Regions from separate parts of the Amycolatopsis albidoflavus genome, predicted to be linked through region 1. Evidence: riboswitches for the same ligand, from Rfam matches in the RefSeq annotation. Region 1 holds a riboswitch; the other holds the start of a gene.
The links. Region 1 has a riboswitch for cobalamin ahead of ABD156_RS03525 (hypothetical protein). Riboswitches for the same ligand answer to the same signal wherever they lie in the genome.
Positions count from the first base shown of each region.

Region 2: it holds a riboswitch for cobalamin, as region 1 does, so the genes downstream of both, metE (5-methyltetrahydropteroyltriglutamate--homocysteine S-methyltransferase) here and ABD156_RS03525 (hypothetical protein) in region 1, are expected to answer to the same signal.

Region 1 is NZ_BAAAHV010000003.1:521,704-528,983, reverse strand. It holds gene purF (amidophosphoribosyltransferase) at 1-53, shown strand, start outside; gene purM (phosphoribosylformylglycinamidine cyclo-ligase) at 85-1,155, shown strand; gene arfB (alternative ribosome rescue aminoacyl-tRNA hydrolase ArfB) at 1,189-1,617, shown strand; gene ABD156_RS03535 (GNAT family N-acetyltransferase) at 1,619-2,344, opposite strand; gene ABD156_RS03530 (Gfo/Idh/MocA family protein) at 2,538-3,431, opposite strand; cobalamin riboswitch at 3,460-3,607, shown strand; gene ABD156_RS03525 (hypothetical protein) at 3,623-4,273, shown strand; gene ABD156_RS03520 (CbiQ family ECF transporter T component) at 4,260-5,339, shown strand; gene ABD156_RS03515 (ABC transporter ATP-binding protein) at 5,336-6,994, shown strand; gene ABD156_RS03510 (ECF transporter S component) at 6,991-7,280, shown strand, end outside.
Region 2 is NZ_BAAAHV010000005.1:69,560-76,839, forward strand. It holds gene ABD156_RS04880 (acetoacetate decarboxylase family protein) at 1-328, shown strand, start outside; gene ABD156_RS04885 (ribonucleoside-diphosphate reductase subunit alpha) at 545-3,529, shown strand; gene ABD156_RS04890 (ribonucleotide-diphosphate reductase subunit beta) at 3,544-4,617, shown strand; gene ABD156_RS04895 (hypothetical protein) at 4,728-5,087, opposite strand; cobalamin riboswitch at 5,483-5,696, shown strand; gene metE (5-methyltetrahydropteroyltriglutamate--homocysteine S-methyltransferase) at 5,788-7,280, shown strand, end outside.

The DNA of each region.
Region 1 (7,280 bases):
CTCCCGTCAGTGCGGCCGGGTACGGTGCCGAAGACGCCGTCCGGCGTCCGTGAACCAAGCATGTCCAGTAGGGAGTCCGCTTCCGTGAGCGAGTCCACGAGCGCCACGTACGCAGCCGCCGGGGTCAGCATCGACGCCGGTGACCAGGCCGTCGAGCTGCTCAAGCCACACGCCGAGCGAGCCACGAGGCCCGAGGTGCGCGGCGGGGTCGGCGGTTTCGCCGGGCTCTTCTCCCTCAAGCTCGACAAGTGGAAAGAGCCGATCCTCGCGTCGTCGACGGACGGCGTCGGCACCAAGATCGCGGTCGCACAGGCGCTCGACAAGCACGACACGGTCGGCATCGACCTGGTCGCGATGGTGGTCGACGACCTCGTCGTCACCGGGGCCGAGCCGCTGTTCCTGCAGGACTACATCGCGGTCGGCAAGGTCGTGCCGGAGAAGATCGCGGCGCTGGTCGGCGGCATCGCCGAGGGCTGTGTCCAGGCTGGTTGCGCGCTGCTCGGCGGCGAGACGGCCGAGCACCCCGGCCTGATGGGCGAGCACGACTACGATCTGTCGGCCACCGGCGTCGGCGCGGTCGAGGCGTCCGCGCTGCTCTCGCCGGAGAAGGTACGCCCCGGTGACGTCGTGATCGCGATGGGCTCGTCCGGCCTGCACTCCAACGGCTACTCGCTGGCCCGGCACGTGCTGCTGGACATCGCGCGGATGCCGCTGGACGGGCACGTCGAGGAGTTCGGCCGCACCCTCGGCGAGGAACTGCTCGAGCCCACCAAGATCTACGCGAAGGACTGCCTCGCGCTGGTCGCCGAGACCGAGGTGCGCACGTTCGCGCACATCACCGGCGGCGGCCTGGAGGCCAACCTGGCGCGTGTGATGCCGCGCGGCCTGGTCGCCAAGCTCGAACGCGGCACGTGGACGCCGGCTCCGGTGTTCGCGCTGATCGGGCAGCGCGGCAAGGTCGAGCGCGCGGAGCTGGAGAAGACGTTCAACATGGGCGTCGGCATGGTCGCGATCGTGTCGGCCGAGGACGTCGACCGGGCGCTGGCGGTGCTCACCGCGCGGCACGTGCCCGCGTGGATCCTCGGCGACGTCCAGCCCGCCGAAGACCCGGACGGCCCGCGCGCGGTCCTGTCCGGCGACCACCCGCGGTTCTGAAAGCCGCTTGCCACGTCTTGAGACACTGAAGACATGGCGGAGGACGTACGCGTCGGCGCCCGGTTCGTGATCCCGGGCGCCGAACTGCGAGAGCGGTTCTCCCGGTCCTCGGGGCCGGGCGGACAGGGCGTGAACACGACGGACTCGCGCGTCGAGCTGTCGTTCGACGTCGCGAGCTCCGCCGCGATCCCGCCCGCGCTGAAGGAACGCATCACGGCCCGTTTGGGCACCCGTCTGGTCGATGGCGTGCTGACCATCGCGGCCAGCGAGTACCGCTCCCAGCTGATGAACCGCGACGCGGCCCGGGAGCGGTTGGCTGACGTGTTGACGAAGGCTTCCGCGCCGCCGCCTGCCAAACGGCGTCCGACCAAGCCTTCGCGAGGCTCGAAGGAACGCCGTCTGGCGGCGAAGAAGCGCCGCAGCGATGTGAAGCGTGGTCGCGGCGGCCGGTACGACGATTAGGTCAGCGACAGGTGCACGCACTCACCGGCGACTTGGTAGCCCGCGCGGCGTACACGGTCCCGATGCCGACATCGCCTGGTGTGAGGAAAGCAGTCCGTGCGCCGCGTTCGTGGGCGAGGCGCGTTAGGTACGCGGTGATTGCCGCCGCGATGCCTTTGCCGCGGTACTCAGCCGCCACCGCGATGCCGACGATTTCTGTTGCACCGGAGACGATGTCCAGCGCGATTCCGCCGCCCACAATGGTTTCGCCGTGTTCGGCCAGGACGGTCAGGTAGTTGCGGTTGCGTTCGACATCAGCATCCGACACCTCCGGAGACTCGCCGAAGGCGACATTCTGCACGGACCGCAGGCGGCGGAATTCGTTGTCGGACACCGGTTCCCGCAGCTGAATGCGCTCCGGTGCACCACAATCGACGCGGTCCTCGGCAGTGCAGGTCATCACCGGCACGCGTCGTTCCAGCGTGAAGCCTGCGGCGACAAGGGATTTCTCGACATCGGGAGCGGCGTCGGTGAAGAACTCCAGCCTCGGCAGGAGATTTCGTTGCTGGTAAGCGGAAATCAGCAGAGCGATCTCAGCGGGCGTGGGTGCGGCGCCGTCATCGGGGATGGCGTAGTTCTCCATCGGATGCGAGCTGTCCTGGGCGAAAGTCGCCAGGAACGGGCCGATGCGCTCGGTGTCGCGGCCGATCGGTGCGGTCGCGCGGACGTAGGCCTGAAGGGCGGACATCTCTGGTGGAAGCCTTTCGAGAAAGAAGGAATGCAGCACAAGAACCGGGCAGGGCGAACCCCACGACCGGCGCGCAGGCCGAACAGCTCAGGCCACGCGGCCGGAGTGGGCCGTGGCGGAGCACATAGGCATTCCTTCGTCCGAAACGAACTTCCCGTTCATCGTCTCAGGCCGGGCAAGCGAATAAACGGGCTCAGCGAAGAGCGGCGCGCGCCTGGTCCACGATCCGAGCCAGGTGCACGCCCCGCCGGACATCGCAGGAATGCGTGGTCGTTCCGCACGACACCATCGCGGCGAAATCGTCCAGCAGCGCGGTGTACGCGTCGTTCGCCGTGCCGGTGCGGCCGAGGGTGCGGAGGCCGTGTTCGCCGAAGACCGAGTACTCGACCACCGTCGGCTGCACCGGCAGGCGCAGGCTGAGCGTCGCGGTGCTCGTGATGCCGCCTTCGTGTTCGAGCAGCAGCTGCCACAAGTCCTCGGGACCACGATGCGCGGCGAGGACGTCGGTGATCGGGCCGAGGGCGGCGTCGAGCAGGTCGAACGCGTGCGGGCCGATGTCGGCGAGCGCGCCGGCAGCCGGATCCTGCCGCCAGGCCGAGGTCGCGTACTTCCCGGCGAGCAATGCGCCGGACAGCCACCGCACGCTGCCGCCTCGCCAACCGCCAGCAGCGGTGACGCCGTCCAGCCAATCGCGCGTCTGCTGGGCGAACCGCAGCGTCAGCATCACCAGCGACGCGACGCCAGCCGACGTCACGGCGTCGGCGAGACGCTGCGCCGAGGCGAGATCGGGGGCGATCGGCTTCTCGAGGATCAGGTGCTTGCCCGCCTCCGCGGCCCGGGTCGCCAGCTCGGCCTGCACGGTCGGCGGCACGGCGAACGCGAGCGCGTCGACCTGCTCGAACAGCTCGTCCAGATCGCTGGTCGGCACGGCGTCGTAGGCCTGCGCGAGCGCGGCGGCGGCCTCCGGCCGGCGGCTCCACACGGCACTGAGCACGGTCCCTGGATGATCCGCGAGCCCGGGAGCGTGCACCGTGGTGGCCCACGGTCCGGTTCCTACGAGGCCGACGCGCAGCTGGTCCTGTCCCACGCCCGGAAGTGTAGGTGTGGCCGCGGTCGCTTCCAGCGGGGCCTGCGGTGCGTTAACGTCGACAAGTTCTTCGCCACGAACGGGGGAAGCCGGTGAGAATCCGGCGCTGGCCCGCAACCGTGAGCGGCCCCCCGGAGGGACCGCGAGCCGGATCGCCCGTCGTGGTCCGATCGATGCGAGGTACATCTGACATGCGATTCGTGCACGCGCGGCACTGGGGGCGAGTCCTCGCCGGCTGCGCTCTTCTCGTCGCCACCGGCTTAGGCGGGGCGTCCTCCGCCTCCGCGACCACGCCCGGCAAGGGCGCCGACGGCTATTGCCAGGACGACAACGGCGTCACGGTGATCGTCGATTTCCAGGGGCTGGGCGGGGAAACCCTCATCCGGTGCGCGCCCGGAAAGCAGGAAAACGGCGTCACCGCCCTGCAGAACGCGGGTTTCGAACTCGCCGGCGCGGGCAAATACGGCCTGGCCGTGATGTGCAAGATCGAGGGCAAGCCCGCTGATCAAGCCTGCACCGGGATGCCGCCGGAGAAGGCGTCGTGGAGCTTCTGGACCGCCACCAACGGCGGAAAATGGGAGTCGGCGCAGGTCGGCGCGCAGAGCTGGAAGCCGCCGGCCGGGGCGTTCGAGGGCTGGTCCTTCGCGATCGGCAAGTCCTACACCGAGTATCCGCCGCCGCGCACCGAGCCGGTGCGCAAGGCCGCCGCGCCTGCCCAAGCCCCGGCGTCCACTTCGGACAGTGGATTCCCGTGGGGCCTGGTGATCGGCATCGTGGTCGTCGTGCTGCTCGCGGTGGCCGGGACGGTCGTCGCGGTGCGTCGCAGGCGTGCCGCGGAGTAGTCCGCGGGCGCTCCATCCCGGCGCGTGGTGGGTGTGGGCGCTCGCGCTCGCCGTCGCCGCGAGCCGGACCACGAACCCGGTTCTGCTCGCGCTCGTGATCGCGGTCGCCGGGTTCGTCGTGGTGCTCCGCCGCGGCGACGCGCCGTGGGCGCTGGCGTTCCGGATGTACGCCTGGATCGCCGGGGTGATCCTGGCGTCGCGCGTGCTGTTCCGGATCCTGATCGGCGGCGAGGACGGCGGCCACATCCTGTTCACGCTGCCGACCATCCCGCTGCCGAGCGTCGCCGCCGGCATTCAGCTCCTCGGCCCCACTTCGGCCGAGGAGCTGCTCGGCGGGCTGTACGACGGGCTCCGGCTGGCCACGATCGTGCTCTGCATCGGGGCCGCGAACGCGCTGGCGAACCCGAAACGCCTGCTCAAGGCCGTACCCGGCGCGCTGTATGAGGTTGGTACCGCGGTCACGGTCGCGTTGTCCGTCGCGCCGCAATTGGTCGAGAGCGTGCAACGGGTGCGCCGCGCGCGTCGGCTGCGTTCCGGCAAGACGCGCGGCCTTCGGTTCGTGAAGGGGATTTTCGTGCCCGTGCTCGCCGACGCCATGGACCGATCGCTGCAGCTCGCGTCGGCGATGGATTCCCGCGGCTACGGACGGCGCGCGTATCTCTCGCCACGCGTCCGGATCCTGATCGCGACCTGCGTGCTGGCCGGGCTGGTCGGCGTCGCGGTGGGGGTTTACGGCGTGCTCGACGGGTCCGCTTCGTGGCTCGGCGTGCCGATGCTCATCGCCGGTCTGGTGCTCGCCACCGCCGGATTCGTGCTGGGCGGACGGCAGATCCGGCGAACGACCTACCGGCCCGATCCGTGGCGGCTGCCGGAGACGCTGGTGGCGCTGTGCGGCGTCACGACCGCGGTGCTCGTGCTGATCGCCGACCCGGTGTCGCTCACCACCCCGGCCAGCCCGCTGACCTGGCCGGAGCTGCCGTTGCTGCCGACCGTCGCGGTGCTGATCAGCGCGGCGCCCGCTTGGTTCGCGCCGCGTCCGGCGCTGGTGTCGGAGGTCGCCCGATGATCGAGTTCTCGCACGTCAGCGTCACCTACGACGGGGCGGACCGGCCGGTGCTCCGCGACGTCGACCTCACGATCGAGGAGGGCGAGCTTTGCCTCGTCGCCGGGCGCACCGGTGTCGGTAAGTCGACATTTCTCGGCGCGATCAACGGTCTCGTCCCGCATTTCACCGGCGGCACGCTTGCTGGGCGCGTCGCGGTCGCCGGGCTCGACACCGCGACGCATCCGCCGCGCGAACTGGCGTCGGTGGTCGGCGTGGTCGGGCAGGATCCGCTGGCCGGATTCGTCACCGACACCGTCGAGGAAGAACTGGCTTACGCGATGGAGCAGCTCGCTGTCGCGCCGGACGTGATGCGCAAACGCGTCGAGGAAACCCTTGACCTGCTGGGCATCGCCGAACTCCGCGACCGTCCACTTCGGACGCTCTCCGGCGGGCAGCAGCAACGCGTCGCGATCGGCGCGGTGCTCACGGCGCATCCGAGCGTGCTGGTGCTGGACGAACCGACGTCGGCGCTCGACCCGACCGCGGCCGAGGAGGTGCTGGCCGCGATCACGCGGCTGGTGCACGACTTGGGCACGACGGTCGTCGTCGCCGAGCACCGGATGGAACGCGTCGCACAGTACGCCGACCGCCTGCTCTACCTGCCCGGCGACGGCACCGTGGTGTCCGGTCCGCCGGCGGAGGTTTTCGCCGAGACAGATGTCGCGCCGCCCATCGTGGAGCTGGGACGACTCGCGGGCTGGTCGCCGCTGCCCCTCTCGGTCCGCGACGCCCGACGGCTCGCCCGTCCGCTGCGGGAACGCTTGGCCGAGCGCCGCCCCAATGTGGCATTGGGTGCATGCGACGCACCCAATGTGGCGTTCGGTGCATCTGACGCACCCAATGCCACATTGGGGCGTTCTGGGGAGGCGGTGCTTAAGGCGAGGGGTGTGCGGGTTCGGTACGGCGGCGTGAACGCGGTGCGCGGCGTTGACCTGCGGCTGGATCGCGGCGAGGTCGTCGCGCTGATGGGCCGGAACGGCTCGGGCAAATCCTCGCTGCTGTGGGCGTTGCAGGGCAGCGGACCTCGTTCCGACGGCACGGTCGACGTCGAAGGCGCGGACCCGAAGACGCTCCGCTCTCGCGCTGCCCGCACCCGCGTCGGCCTGGTTCCGCAGACCCCGTCTGACCTGCTGTATCTCGACTCAGTCGGCGCGGAATGCCGACAGGCGGACGTCGAATCGCACGTCACGCCAGGCACCGCGCGGAAGCTGCTCGACCGCCTCGTGCCCGGCATCGAAGACGACACCAACCCGCGAGACCTGTCCGAAGGCCAGCGACTCGCCTTGGTCCTCGCGGTGCAACTCGCCGCCGCCCCGCCGGTCGTGCTGCTGGACGAGCCGACCCGCGGCCTCGACTACCCGGCGAAACGGCACTTCGCGACCATTCTCGCCGACCTGGCCGCCGAGGGACACGCGGTGCTGCTGGCCACCCACGATGTCGAGTTCGTCGCCTCCGCCGCGCACCGCGTCGTGGTCCTGGCCGAGGGCGAAGTGGTCGCCGACGGCCCGACCGCGGACGTCGTTGTGGCCTCGCCCGCCTTCGCACCGCAGGTGGCGAAGATCCTCGCGCCGGAACCGTGGCTGACCGTGGACGCGGTGGCGAAGGCGTTGGCGTGACCGATTTCCTAGGCCCAGCTGTCCGCATCCGGCACCGCACGGCGCTGGTGCTGACGGCCGCCGTCGTGGTCGGCCTGGCGATGTTCTGCTGGCCGCTGCTCGCCCGCAGCACCGTCGGGACCTCCGCACACGTGACCGACGCGCCGTTCGTTTTCCTCGTGACACTCCCGGTGCTGATCCTGATCGTGCTGGCCGAGCTGTCCAGCGGCGGACTCGACGCGAAGGCGCTCGCGCTGCTCGGCGTGCTGTCCGCGGTCAACGCCGCGTTGCGTCCGCTCGGCGCTGG
Region 2 (7,280 bases), on a different contig from region 1:
GTGGGGCATCCCGAAGGACCTCGCGGCCTTCACCTTCACCGGCGGACGCACCTTCACCGCCGCGACCTCCGACGACTGGATCGCCACCGCCGCCTTCACCCCGCGCGTCGGGCTCCCGATCACACTCCCGGTATGCTTCGAGATCGCTCAAGCCCGAAACGGCAGCCCGCTGCGTAGCCCGGTCGAGTGGCGCGCGAAACCCCGCGCGGCGGCCGCGGACTGGTCGGTCAACCCGGCCGGGCCACTGGGCTACCTGGCCGGGAAACGGCCCGTGGCCAGTGCGGCACTGGGCGCCACGAAGCTCCGCTTCGGATCTTGCCCTCGGTGATCGGATAACCCGCCAGGGTGAGACTGACACGCCATACCTTGGGGCGCGTGCGAGCCTGAACCCCAAGATGTAGTCTCTGGGAACCGGCAGCCCCCAGCGACGGGGAGACCGCTTGACGAGGGCGGCCGGGCTGTTTCGACGAAACCGCAGCGCATGGCCTTGACCGGCTGTGTGCCGCTCGAACGCGCCCATTTCGAGGAACTGTTGGAGACACGCATGTCAGTGGAAACCGGTCAGCGGCCGCCGTCGGCGGCGGAGGGGGCCCCGAGCGCGGTCCGCGTCATCCGGCGGGACGGAAGCGTCTCGCCCTTCGACGCGGGCAAGATCTCGGTGGCGCTGACCAAGGCCTTCCTCGCGGTCGAGGGCGGCGACGCCGCCGCGTCCTCCCGCGTGCACCACGTGGTCGCGGAGCTGACCGGGCAGGTCGAGGCGGCGCTGCTGCGCCACACCGGCCCGGAGACCGCGCTGCACATCGAGCAGATCCAGGACCAGGTCGAACTCGCCCTGATGCGCGGCGAGCACCACAAGGTCGCCCGCGCCTACGTCCTCTACCGCGACGAGCGCTCGAAGGCCCGCGAGGCCGCCGCGCCGGCGTCGGCCGAGGTCGCGCTGAGCGTCAAGGGCGCCGACGGAACGCTCCGCCCGCTCGACTGGGCGCGCGTTTCGCACGTCGTCGGCGAGGCTGTCGCCGGGCTCGAGGACGTGTCCGCCGAGCCGGTGCTGGTCGAGGCCAAGCGCAACCTTTACGACGGCATCACCGCCGACGAACTGGCGCTCGCGCAGATCATGGCCGCGCGCGTGCTGGTCGAGCAGGAGCCGAACTACTCGTTCGTGTCCGCCCGGCTGCTGCTGGACAAGCTGCGCGGCGAAGCGCTGAGCTACCTCGCGCAGAAGCCGCGTCAGGCCAGCCAGGACGAGATGACGAGCGAATACCCGGCGTACTTCCGCGCCTACCTGCGCCGCGCGGTCGAGCTGGAGCTGGTCGACGGCGAACTGCTGGGCTTCGACCTGGACAAGATCACCGCCGCCATTCACGCCGAGCGCGACCTCGACTTCGGCTTCCTCGGCCTGCAGACGCTGTACGACCGGTACTTCCAGCACCACAACGGCGTGCGGTTCGAGCTGCCGCAGGCGTTCTTCATGCGCGTCGCGATGGGCCTGGCGATCCGCGAGGACGACCGCGAAGCCCGCGCGATCGAGTTCTACGAACTGCTGTCGACGTTCCACTTCATGGCGTCCACCCCGACGCTGTTCAACAGCGGCACCAACCGCGCACAGCTGTCGTCCTGCTTCCTGACCACTGTGGACGACGACCTGGACTCGATTTTCCAGGCGTACAAGAACAACGCGCTGCTGGCCAAGTACTCGGGCGGCCTCGGCAACGACTGGACCCCGGTCCGCGGCCTCGGCGCGCACATCAAGGGCACCAACGGCCAGTCCCAGGGCGTCGTGCCGTTCCTGAAGATCGCCAACGACACCGCGGTCGCGGTCAACCAGGGCGGCAAGCGCAAGGGCGCGGCCTGCGCGTACCTGGAGACCTGGCACGTCGACATCGAGGAATTCCTCGACCTGCGCAAGAACACCGGCGACGACCGGCGCCGCACGCACGACATGAACACCGCCAACTGGGTCCCGGACGAGTTCCTGCGCCGCGTCGAGGCGAACGCCGAGTGGACGCTGTTCTCGCCGAACGAGACGCCGGACCTGCACGACCTGTACGGCAACGCGTTCGCGCAGCGCTACCGCGAGTACGAGGCGGCCGCCGCGCGCGGCGAGATCAAGGTGTTCCGCAAGGTCCGCGCGGTCGAACTGTGGCGGCGGATGCTGACCATGCTGTTCGAGACCGGCCACCCGTGGATCACCTTCAAGGACCCGTGCAACCTGCGCTCGCCGCAGCAGCACGTCGGCGTCGTGCACTCGTCCAACCTGTGCACCGAGATCACGCTGAACACGAACACCGAAGAGGTCGCGGTCTGCAACCTCGGCTCGGTGAACCTGCTCAAGCACGTCACCCCCTCCGGTTTGGACACTGAGCGGCTCGAGAAGACCGTGCGCACCGCGGTGCGCATGCTCGACAACGTGATCGACATCAACTTCTACACGATCCCGGAGGCGCGCCGTTCCAACCTGCGCCACCGTCCGGTCGGCCTGGGCATCATGGGCTTCCAGGACGCGCTGTTCGAGCTGGGCGTGCCGTTCGCGTCCGCCGACGCGGTGAAGTTCGCCGACACTTCGATGGAGCACCTCTCCTACTACGCGATCTCGGCCTCGACCGATCTCGCGCAGGAGCGCGGCCAGTACCAGACGTTCGAGGGTTCCTTGTGGAGCAAGGGAATCCTGCCGATCGACTCGATGCAGCTGCTCATCGACGCCCGCCAGGGCGACGGCCTCGACGTCGACACCTCGACGACGCTGGACTGGGCCCCGCTGCGCGAGCGCGTCAAGACCGTCGGCATGCGCAACTCCAACGTGATGGCGATCGCGCCGACCGCGACGATCTCCAACATCTCCGGCGTCGGCCAGTCGATCGAGCCGCTGTTCCAGAACCTGTACGTCAAGTCGAACATGTCCGGCGACTTCACCGTCGTCAACCCGCACCTGGTCAAGAGCCTCAAGGCGCGCGGCCTGTGGGACGAGGTCATGGTCAGCGACCTGAAGTACTTCGACGGCAGCCTCGGCCAGATCGACCGGGTCCCGGACGACCTGAAGGCGCTGTACGCGACGGCCTTCGAGATCGAGTCGAAGTGGATCGTGGACGCCGGTTCGGTGCGCCAGAAGTGGATCGACCAGGCCCAGTCGCTGAACCTCTACATCGCGGCGCCGAGCGGGCGCAAGCTCGACGAGCTGTACCGCTACGCCTGGCACAAGGGCCTCAAGACCACGTACTACCTGCGGGCGCAGTCCGCGACGCACGTGGAGAAGAGCACCCTGCGCGGCACCGACGGCAAGCTGAACGCCGTCTCCGCCACTCCGGCCCCGGCCGCTCCGGCTGCCGCTGCTCCCGCCGCGGCTGCCGCTGCTCCCGCTGCCGCTCCTTCGCCGTCGCCGTCCGCCGCGGTCCCGGCCGCCTCCCCCGCACCGTCGCCCGCCGCGGCTGCTCCCGCGGAGCCGAAGGAGATGCCGAAGACCGACGTCGACTTCGTCGCCACCGAGGGCGCTGCCTGCCGGATCGACGACCCCGACTGCGAAGCCTGCCAGTAAGGAATCCCTGAACCATGACGAACGTGGAAACGACGGACGCGACCGGCCTCGGCGAGATCGAGGTCGGCGCGGCCCGGATCAACGTCGACGACAAGCGCATGATCAACGCGCGCGCCGACGTCAACCAGCTGCTGCCGATGAAGTACCGGTGGGCCTGGGACAAGTACCTCGCGGCGTGCAACAACCACTGGATGCCGACCGAGGTCGCGATGCAGGCCGACATCGCGCTGTGGAAGTCGCCGGACGGCCTCACCGAGGACGAGCGGCAGATGCTCAAGCGCAACCTCGGCTTCTTCGCGACGGCGGAATCGTTGGTGGCCAACAACATCGTGCTCGCGGTGTACCGGCAGATCACCAACCCGGAGTGCCGCCAGTACCTGCTGCGCCAGGCCTTCGAGGAGGCCGTGCACACGCACACCTTCCAGTACATCTGCGAAAGCCTCGGCCTGGTCGAGGGCGAGCTGTTCAACATGTACCGCGAGGTCCCGTCCATTTCGGACAAGGACGCGTGGGCGCTGAAGTACACGCAGAACCTGGAAAACCCGGACTTCGAGACCGGCACGCCGGAGGCCGATCAGGCGTTCCTGCGCGACCTGGTGGCGTTCTACGTGATCTTCGAGGGCATGTGGTTCTACACCGGTTTCGCGCAGATCCTGTCGCTGGGCCGGCGGAACAAGATGGTCGGCATCGCCGAGCAGTACCAGTACATCCTGCGCGACGAGTCGATCCACCTGAACTTCGGCATCGACTGCATCAACCAGATCAAGATCGAGAACCCGCACCTGTGGACCGAGGAATTCCAGGCCGAAATCCGCGGAATGCTGCAGGACGCGTGCGAACTGGAAGTGAAGTACGCCCGCGACACCATGCCGCGCGGCATGCTCGGCCTGTCGGCTGACCTGTGCGAGCAGTACATGCACTTCATCACCGACCGCCGCGCCCAGCAGATCGGCCTGACCCCGATCTACGGCGAGAACGAAAACCCGTTCCCGTGGATGTCGGAGGCGATGGACCTGAAGAAGGAGAAGAACTTCTTCGAGACCCGCGTCATCGAGTACCAGTCCGGCGGGGCGCTCGACTGGGACTGATCCCACCCCGAGGCAACCGCTGAAACTCGGCCGCACCCTGAGGAGCCAGGGTGCGGCCGAGTTCGTTTACCCGGCAACACCAGACCGGCCGCCGTGGCCAGTCCGCTTCGTCACTTCAGTGCCGAGACCACTCCAAACGTCGCAAGGTCGTGCGGCTCCGCCAGGATCGACCAGCCCAGCATGTGCCCGGATTTCGCATCCACCGTGACGGTGAGCGCGTTTCCCCTGGGAGCCTTGCTCCCCGGAGGCACCTTGGCGGCGTGCCCGACGAAGTTCCCGGTCATTTGAATCAAATACACCGGATCGTTGGCTGTGGGTTGCGTTCCGTCAATATGCTTGAGCGTGTTTCGGTCGGTTTTCACATACTGAATAGTGGACGGACTGTCCTCGTCATTGGCGGCAGCCAACCTCTTCGCCGTACTCAGCAGGTCGGCGGAAGTAGGCGGCGTGACGTTGCTTTCGGCGGACATCTTCTCCGTCCTGTCCACACAGGGCTTGCGCTTTTGAGCACGCATTCCGGGCGCGACCCGCCGCTCGCACAAGAGCCGAGAACAACACCGCAGTTTGTCCGCCCTGGCGCACCCGAGGAACCGCCGACCGGGTGACAAGTCAGACTACGGAGACCTCCCGGTGTATGGCTATTTTCGGGCAGAGACTGAAGAATAAGGAGCCCCTGCGGCTATCCAGTGAGCAATAGCGAAGTCTCAACAGACAATGCGCCGAAAACCTGAGCCGGACGCGGTTCCGCTCCCTCCACCAGCAGCTCAGCCTGGCTCGCCAACGCGCTCACCTGAGCCAAGCCGCCGCCAGGCGACGAGCACCTTGACACCCCCTCCCGCACCCCGGGACCACGCCCAAACCCGCTAAACTCCCCCACGCCACTGGTTCGTCAGAGCCGTTCTGACGAGGCAACAGGGAACCCGGTGCGATTCCGGGACTGCCCCGCAGCGGTATGTGGGAACGAAAGCTGTCACCGCGAACGCGGTAAAGCACTGGGCGCCCCGCCCGGGAAGCGACAGCCGGTAGGCACGAGCGACACGCCCACGAGTCCGAATACCTGCCAATGGCACGCACGCCGACGGCGTGCGTGAGTCCGGGCCTCGCGGGACAGGGCGCCGACCGAAGCACGACGTTTCCGCGTGCCCGGGCTCTTCCGGCGAGCACGTGAGGATGCATGCTGTGAACACCATCGGCACCACGATTCTCGGCTACCCGCGAATCGGCCCGGCCAGGGAACTGAAACGGGCACTCGAGGCCTACTGGGCAGGCACCGGCACCGAGGAAGAACTCCAGACCACCGCCCGACGGCTGCGCGCGCAAACCTGGACCACCCTGCGCGACCAAGGCCTGGACTCAATCCCCTCCAGTACCTTCTCCCTCTACGACCAGGTACTGGACACCACCGCTCTCTTCGGCGCGCTGCCGGAACGCTTCACCCGCCTAGGCCTCTCCCCTCTGGACACCTACTTCGCCGCCGCCCGCGGAGTCCCGGACGCTCCCGCACTGGAAATGACGAAGTGGTTCGACACCAACTACCACTACCTCGTCCCGAAACTGGGCCCGGACTCCCGATTCGCCCTCACCGGCACCGCCCCGATCGACGAGGTTCGCGAAGCCCGCGCCCTTGGCATCATCCCGCGTCCGGTGCTCGTCGGACCGGTCACCTTTCTCTTGCTGGCCAAGGCGACCGAGCCCGGCTTCAGCCCGCTGGAACTGCTGGACGAACTTCTCCCCGCGTACGCCGAATTGCTCGGCAAGCTGGCCGCCGAGGGCGTCGAATGGGTCCAGTTGGACGAGCCGGCCTTCGCGGCCGACCGAACGAACCAGGAGTTCAACGCGCTCACCCGCGCCTATCACTGGCTGGCAAAGGAAAAACACCGGCCGAAGCTCCTAGTCGCCGGATACTTCGGCAGCCTCGGCCGAGCACTCGGCATACTGGCGCGCTCCCCCATCGAAGCTGTAGCCGTCGACCTGGTTACCGACGCGTCCTTTGTAGACAAAGTGGCCGCCGAAGGAGCGTTACGGGACAAGGAAGTACTCGCCGGAGTGGTGGACGGTCGCAACGTCTGGCGCACCGACCCCGGCGTCGCGCTGGCCCGCGCAGCGCGGCTGAAGGCCACCTCAGCACACGTAAGCGTCTCAACGTCGTGTTCGCTGCTGCACGTCCCTTACGACGTCGAAGCGGAGACAGATCTCAACCCGCGCCTGAAGAACTGGCTCGCCTTCGCTCGGCAGAAAGTGGACGAGGTCGTCCTTCTCGGCCGAGCCCTCCACGGCGAGAACGTCGACCTCAGTCCGGCGCGAGCCGCCGTCGCCGATCGAGCCAGCGCCGCGGAGCTCAACGACGCCGACGTCCGCGCTCGCGTCGCAGCGCTCCGGCCGGAGGACACCGTCCGCACCCCATACGCCGAACGTGCTGCAGCGCAACAGAAATCCCTCAATCTGCCGCCACTGCCAACCACCACCATCGGTTCCTTCCCGCAAACTGGGGAGGTCCGTCGAGCCCGAGCGGCACACCGCGCAGGCAAACTCGACGACACGGCGTACCGGGACGCGATGCGCACCGAGATCGAGCGGGTCGTGCGGCTTCAGGAAAACCTCGGCCTCGACGTCCTGGTACACGGCGAGCCGGAACGCAACGACATGGTCCAGTATTTCGCCGA